Regions from separate parts of the Streptomyces sp. NPDC053069 genome, predicted to be linked through region 3. Evidence: riboswitches for the same ligand, from Rfam matches in the RefSeq annotation. Region 3 holds a riboswitch; each other region holds the start of a gene.
The links. A riboswitch is a leader RNA that binds a small molecule or an ion and turns the genes downstream of it on or off. The one in region 3 is predicted to bind ZMP and ZTP.
Positions count from the first base shown of each region.

Region 1: another riboswitch for ZMP and ZTP. It lies ahead of ACIGXP_RS19550 (bifunctional 5,10-methylenetetrahydrofolate dehydrogenase/5,10-methenyltetrahydrofolate cyclohydrolase); the one in region 3 lies ahead of ACIGXP_RS14865 (hypothetical protein).
Region 2: another riboswitch for ZMP and ZTP. It lies ahead of ACIGXP_RS04200 (glycine hydroxymethyltransferase); the one in region 3 lies ahead of ACIGXP_RS14865 (hypothetical protein).

Region 1 covers NZ_JBITZN010000007.1:496,793-499,043, reverse strand. Annotated here, with positions in the region: gene ACIGXP_RS19555 (CU044_5270 family protein) at 1-452, shown strand, start outside; gene ACIGXP_RS19550 (bifunctional 5,10-methylenetetrahydrofolate dehydrogenase/5,10-methenyltetrahydrofolate cyclohydrolase) at 480-1,328, opposite strand; ZMP/ZTP riboswitch at 1,354-1,434, opposite strand; gene ACIGXP_RS19545 (nuclear transport factor 2 family protein) at 1,625-1,990, opposite strand; gene ACIGXP_RS19540 (acyltransferase domain-containing protein) at 2,147-2,251, opposite strand, start outside.
Region 2 covers NZ_JBITZN010000002.1:130,042-132,292, reverse strand. Annotated here, with positions in the region: gene ACIGXP_RS04200 (glycine hydroxymethyltransferase) at 1-993, opposite strand, end outside; ZMP/ZTP riboswitch at 1,026-1,114, opposite strand; gene rocD (ornithine--oxo-acid transaminase) at 1,229-2,251, shown strand, end outside.
Region 3 covers NZ_JBITZN010000005.1:465,439-467,689, reverse strand. Annotated here, with positions in the region: gene ACIGXP_RS14875 (STAS domain-containing protein) at 1-184, shown strand, start outside; gene ACIGXP_RS14870 (dTMP kinase) at 184-423, shown strand; gene ACIGXP_RS14865 (hypothetical protein) at 371-1,135, opposite strand; ZMP/ZTP riboswitch at 1,170-1,254, opposite strand; partial or broken gene ACIGXP_RS14860 (hypothetical protein) at 1,292-1,710, opposite strand; gene ACIGXP_RS14855 (hypothetical protein) at 1,858-2,157, shown strand.

The sequences.
Region 1 (2,251 bases), on a different contig from region 3:
GTCATGTGCTGAGCCGGACCACCTACCCGCCGAGCTGGAGCGACGCCCCGCCCGAGGCGCCCCCGCCGCACACCGCGGCGGCCCTGCGCGCCTATCTCACCGAGATCGCCCGCCCCGGGATCAACCGCGGCACGGCCCCGCTGAGCACCGGCGAACTCTTCGACGCCGTCGGGGAACTGCTCGACAACTGGACCCTCGGTGCCCGCGAGTCGGCGGCTCTCGTCCGGGTGTTCGCGCAGGCCCACGGGCTGCGGCCGGCCGGGCAGGTGACCGACCGGCTCGGCCGCCCCGGCCAGGCCTATGTGTACGACGCCGGCACCGTCCGGCGCATGCTGATCCTGGAACCGCGCACCGGCGCTGTCCTCGGCATGGAGGCCACCTTCGTCAAGGACGACCCCGAGTACGGCGTGAAGGCCGGAGATGTCATGGGATACAGCGCCTGGATGCGCTGACCTCAGCGCTCACCTTCTGCGCCGACCTCATGCACCGAGCTGCCGGGCGGCGGCCTCGACGGTCTGCTCCAGCAGGGTGGCGATCGTCATGGGGCCGACACCGCCCGGCACCGGCGTGATCAGCGAGGCCCGCTCCACCGCGGAGTCGAAGTCGACGTCGCCGACGTTCCCCGGGTTGTAACCGGCGTCGATCACCACCGCGCCCGGCTTGATGTCCTGACCGCGGATCAGCCGCGGCCGGCCCACCGCGGCGACCACGATGTCCGCCTCCCGGACCGCCGCCGACAGGTCCGTCGTCCGCGAGTGGCAGTACGTCACGGTCGCGTCCCGGGCCAGGAGCAGCATGCCCACCGGCTTGCCGAGGATCGCGCTGCGGCCCACGACCACGGCCCGCTTCCCGGCGGGATCGACGCCGTACTCGTCCAGCAGCCGCAGGATGCCGCCGGGCGTGCAGGAGACGAAGCCCGGCAGGCCGAAGCTCATCGTGGCGAACGAGGCGAAGGTGACGCCGTCGACGTCCTTCTCCGGAGCGATCGCCTCGAACGCGGCCCGCTCGTCGATGTGCTTGCCGGCCGGGTGCTGGAGCAGGATGCCGTGCACGGTCGGGTCGGCCGACAACTCCCGCAGCGCGCCGACGAGTTCGCCGGTGGTCGTGGTGGCGGGCAGGGCCACGTGCCGGGACTCGATACCGGCCTTGCGGCAGCGGTTCTGCTTCATGCGGACGTAGGTCACGGACGCCGGGTCCTCGCCGACGAGCACGGTCGCGAGACAGGGCGCGGTGCCGGTCCGGGCGGTGAGGCCGGCGGCCTTCTTCGCGGTGTCCTCGACGATACGGCGGGCGAGGGCGGTGCCGTCCATGAGACGGGCCTGGGTCATGCTGCACACTCCTGAGCTGGATCGACTCTCTCGCCCAGGCGCGCGGCATCCACCACGGACCGCTCCCCGGTGGTACTCCACCTCAGCGCCAGTCACGGCCCGGGTACAGCGTAACCGAGCACCCGCATGCCCTTCGGCCCGCCCGGAAGCCGGCAGCTTTCGCGGATGCGCCCCGGGCATCCGCCCGAGGGCCGTGCGGGCAGAGAAGGTCCAGGTCAGCCCGGAGGTGACCTGGACCGTGGAGAATCTCCTTCCGGCGTCTGTCATGCCGGTGTGCGCGGCTACTCGTCCCAGGCCTACTCGTCCCAGGCCTGGATGAGCAACTGACTGGCTATCTTGCCGTCACGCAAGGTGACCATCGACTCGGCGAGGACCCGGGTGCCGTCCCCGTACTGGCAGGACTCGGTGAAGGCGGCGTGGTCGCCCTGCACCACGCACTGGTCCAGCTTGTGTGTCATGTCGCGGCTGTAGATGTCGTCCAGCAACTCGGCGATCTGACCCCGGCCGCGCAGCACGGTGGGGTGGCTGGGCTGGTGGTTGTGGTCGACGATGCGGATCTCCGCGTCGTCGGCGTAGAGCGACAGAAGGGTGTTCCCGGTGTTCCCTTCTATGCCCCGGCGCAGTGCCTCGGTGTCGAAGGCGGAACCTGTCGCGGTGCCCATGGTGACCTCCTTCGGGCGCCCGCGGCCCGGCGGGGCGCGGACCACGCGGACCCCCACCCTTCGAGGTTCCTCCGGCCCGGCGGCCACGGCAAGCGCAGCCGTACGCCTTCGCCTGGCAACGGCCCTTGCGGGCCCGTACGCTCGGCCCCGCCCCCGTCACGGCTCTTGCGGGCCGGTGCTCGGCCCCGACCGCAGCAGTGCCCAGTCCCGGGACAGCGCGAAGGCCGCGGTCGTGCCGCCCGGGAGACAGTCCGTGAGGCA
Region 2 (2,251 bases), on a different contig from region 3:
GTAGTCCTGGAACGCGGGCTGCCGGGCCTCGGCGAGGGCGACGGCCTTGGCGGCCATGACGTGCGGCAGCGGGCCGCCGAGGACCATCGGGCAGCCGCGGTCGACCTGGTCCTTGAGGGAGTCGTCGCACAGGACCATGCCGCCGCGCGGGCCGCGCAGCGACTTGTGGGTGGTGGTGGTGACGATCTGGGCGTGCGGGACCGGGTCGAAGTCGCCGGTGAGCACCTTGCCGGCGACGAGGCCCGCGAAGTGGGCCATGTCGACCATCAGGGTCGCGCCGACCTCGTCGGCGATCTCGCGCATGATCCGGAAGTTCACCAGGCGGGGGTACGCCGAGTAGCCGGCGACGATGATCAGCGGCTTGAACTCGCGGGCCTGGGTGCGCAGGGCCTCGTAGTCGATGAGGCCCGTCGCCGGGTCGGTGCCGTAGGACCGCTGGTCGAACATCTTGCCGGAGATGTTCGGGCGGAAGCCGTGGGTGAGGTGGCCGCCGGCGTCCAGGGACATGCCGAGCATGCGCTGGTTGCCGAAGGCCTGGCGCAGCTCGGCCCAGTCGGCCTCGGTGAGGTCGTTGACCTGGCGGGCGCCGGTCTTCTCCAGGAAGGGGGCCTCGACCCGGTCGGCGAGTACGGCCCAGAAGGCGACGAGGTTGGCGTCGATGCCGGAGTGCGGCTGGACGTAGGCGTGGCGGGCGCCGAACAGTTCGCGGGCGTGCTCGGCGGCCAGGGCCTCGACGGTGTCGACGTTGCGGCAGCCGGCGTAGAAGCGGCGGCCGACGGTGCCCTCGGCGTACTTGTCGCTGAACCAGTTGCCCATCGCCAGCAGGGTGGCCGGGGAGGCGTAGTTCTCGGAGGCGATCAGCTTGAGCATCGCGCGCTGGTCGGTCACCTCCTGGCCGATGGCGTCGGCGACCCGGGGCTCGACGGCGCGGATGACGTCGAGGGCGGCACGGAAGGCGGTGGACTCGGTGGAGAGGGGCTGCTGCTCTGGCATGAGGACCTCCGGACGGTGTGCGTACAGCGTTCACGTTCGGCCCAGGCGCACGGCACTGTTTCCCGTCGGGCCGCTCCCCGATGGTCCGTCCCATCCCAGCGCGCCAGTCACGGCCCGCTGATCAGCCTACCGGGCGAGCCGGACGGCGCAGGTCCCGCGTCCACCATGCGAGCGACGGTAGGAAGGAGTTCACCGTCGTGTTCCCGAAGTGTTCTCGTCGGATCCGGGAGAGGCCATGACCGCTGCAGAAGACCTCATCAGCGCCGCCGAGGCGCACTGTGCGCCCACCTACCATCCGCTGCCGGTCGTCGTGGCCACGGCGGACGGCGCCTGGATGACGGATGTGGAGGGGCGGCGGTATCTCGATCTGCTGGCCGGTTACTCGGCGCTCAACTTCGGACACCGCAACCGGCGGCTGATCGAGGCGGCGAAGGCGCAGCTGGAGCGGGTGACGCTGACGTCCCGCGCCTTCCTGCACGACCGGTTCGCGGCGTTCTGCACGGAGCTGGCCGAGCTGTGCGGGATGGAGATGGTGCTGCCCGTGAACACCGGCGCGGAGGCGGTGGAGAGCGCGGTGAAGACGGCCCGGAAGTGGGGGTACCGGGTGAAGGGGGTGCCCGCGGAGATGGCGAAGATCGTGGTTGCGGGCGGCAACTTCCACGGGCGTACGACGACGATCATCAGCTTCTCCACCGACCCGGAGGCCCGGGCGGACTTCGGGCCGTACACGCCGGGGTTCGAGATCGTGCCGTACGGCGATCCGACGGCGATGCGGCAGGCGCTGACGGAGAACACCGTGGCGGTGCTGCTGGAGCCGGTCCAGGGCGAGAACGGGGTGATCGTGCCGCCGGCCGGCTATCTGCCCGCGGTCCGGGAGCTGACCCGCGAACGGAACGTGCTCTTCGTCGCCGACGAGGTGCAGTCGGGTCTCGGCCGCACGGGGCGGACCTTCGCGTGCGAACACGAGGGGGTGGTCCCGGACATGTATGTGCTGGGCAAGGCGCTGGGCGGCGGGATCGTGCCGGTGTCGGCGGTGGTGTCGAGCGCGGAGGTGCTCGGAGTGTTCCGCCCGGGCGAGCACGGGTCGACGTTCGGGGGGAATCCGCTGGCCTGCGCGGTGGCGCTGGAGGTGATCGCGATGCTGCGCACGGGCGAGTTCCAGGCGCGGGCGGCCGAGCTGGGCGCGCGGCTGCACAGCGAGCTGGCGGGGCTGCTCGGCACGGGCGCGGTGACGGCGGTGCGGGGACGCGGACTGTGG
Region 3 (2,251 bases):
CTGCGACTCGGCGGGGCTGAACGTGCTGCTGGGAGCTCGTCGTGAGGCGGAGAGAGCTGCGGTGATGCTGGTTCTGGCCTGTGTGCCGATCAAGCTGCGCCGGGTCCTGGAAATGACCGGAGCCGATCAGGTCCTACGGGTCTTTGCCACCATCGATGACGCTGAGGCCGCCCTGAGCAGCTAATGGCTCCGTCGCTCTGGCAGCGCATGATGCCGTCCTGGCTGCCCCACGCGCTCCCGACCGGCGCGCGTCAGTGCGTGATCATCGCCCTGTTCACCCCGGCGGTCCTGATCGCACTCGCCGCGGCGGTGCCGGCGCTGCTGGTCCTGCCGTTCCTGCCGGACGGGACAGGCCGCACCGTACAACTCCTCACGGCGCACACCGACTACATGCGCACACTGCTGGACGGTAGCCACCCCTGACGACGACCCGCGCCCCACCACGCAAGTAGCACACGGAGTTGGACTGCGTGTAGCGCAGGACCGCCAGGCCCAGCAGGAGATCCTCGGCTGCCGCGGTCGGCAGCGTGCCGCATACGACGTTGTCCAGCAGAGCGGTGGACAACGCCACCTCGTCGCGCCGCTGGGACAGCCGCAAGCCGAACACCTCCCGTGTCTCGCACTGTGGGGGTGTGAACGCCTGGTCCGCTTCCATGACCAGGAAGCGGCCGTTCTTCTTCTTGCTGAGCGTCGCGACGGTGCCGGGGGCGTAACCGGGGGCAATGACGCCGTCGCAGACCACGCGGGACAACAGCTCGGCGAGTTCGGTGTCGACCGGGTGCGACACGGCGGCGAAGTCGCCGTAGGAGGACTTCGGATCGGCGTCGCGGGCACGCAGGTATGCGCTGGTGAGCGCACCGACACTGTCGCGGTCGATGCCGTAGAGCTTGGCGGTGACGTCATCGACGGGGCCGGCCACGGCCGCTCCGGCGGGCGAGACGTGTTTGAAGGAGGCAGCGGCCGGCCGGTTCAGGACCCTGCTTGCCTCCAGCACCAGCTGCCAACTGTTGAGTGCGTCCAGCATGTTGATGTAGGACGGGTTGCCCTGCAACACCCGGACCGGCCATCGGCCGAGCTGCACCGGCGCGGTAGTCGCCGCCGCCTGCTGCGGGTTGATCTCATAGCGCAGATCCACGTCATAGCCTCCTGTGTCAGCGGGACATCACTGACGCAGGCGCCCAGGCGGTCGACGCTCACGCGGGAAAACGGCCGCTCTCCGGTGGTTCTCCACCTTCGCCAGTCGCGACCGGACACGATGCTATCTGCACGAGCGAGTACATAGTTTCGCCGGTCATGCCGTCAGTGCCAGCGGACGCCCGCCCCACCGGATGCCCTTCTCGCTACGGATGCGGACGCGCTCCTTACGTTGGGCGGCCAGGACGTCGGGATGGTGGGCGTTGGCGTTGCGCCAGCGCAGGTATCGGTGCAGTTCACGGGTCTGGACGGTGTGGTTGGGATGGTTCGAGTTGGCCAGGATGCGTTGGTCGGGGTGAAGCACAGCTCCACCTTGTTCTTCCGGGCCCCACTGGCGGATCTTGGCGCCCTTGTGGACACGCGGTCAAGGAAGCGGTCCAGGACGCGCTCGATCCGGTCCAGCTTGGCGTCGCGGTCGGGGTCAGTGGACTCCTTCCAGGTCTTGGTCCGCTGGAAGGTGACGCCGCATCGGGCGAGCAGGCAGCGCAGGGCCTCGCGACCGATGCGGATCACCCGACAGGAGATGCAGCTTCCCGATCACAAAGAAGTCGCCGTCGTCCAGCTCCAGGACGTCCGGGCAGTTGTTCGCTTCGACGGACCCGCGCTCGGCGGGCGTCGATCCATGCGGCGCATGAGGCTCTTTACAGTGACACAATCGGTGTTATGAACACCAATACGGACTGGGCCTACCGGGTGTTCGAGCCGCACGGGTCCGAGGGCTGGCGCCCCTACGGCAGCGACCCCGAACAGTGGCACGGCGTGATCACCGCCGCCGACACGGACGAGGGCGCCAAGCACGCCATCGGCCGCATCATCGCCGACCTCATGACCGAGTGGGAGAGGACCGGTCTCCACCACGCGATGCACGTGCGCGTCTTCCTCTGGCACGACGAGGCGAGCGAGATGGAGGATGCGGACTTCGTCGTGGAGGTCCGGCCCCGGTCGGACTTCGGCACAGCGTGACGGATCAGGACGCTCGGCGACCGAAATCCGCGTCGGCGGCAACCCGCCCATGGGCACCGAGACCCTGGATCAAGGGAGACGGGACCCGGGGGCC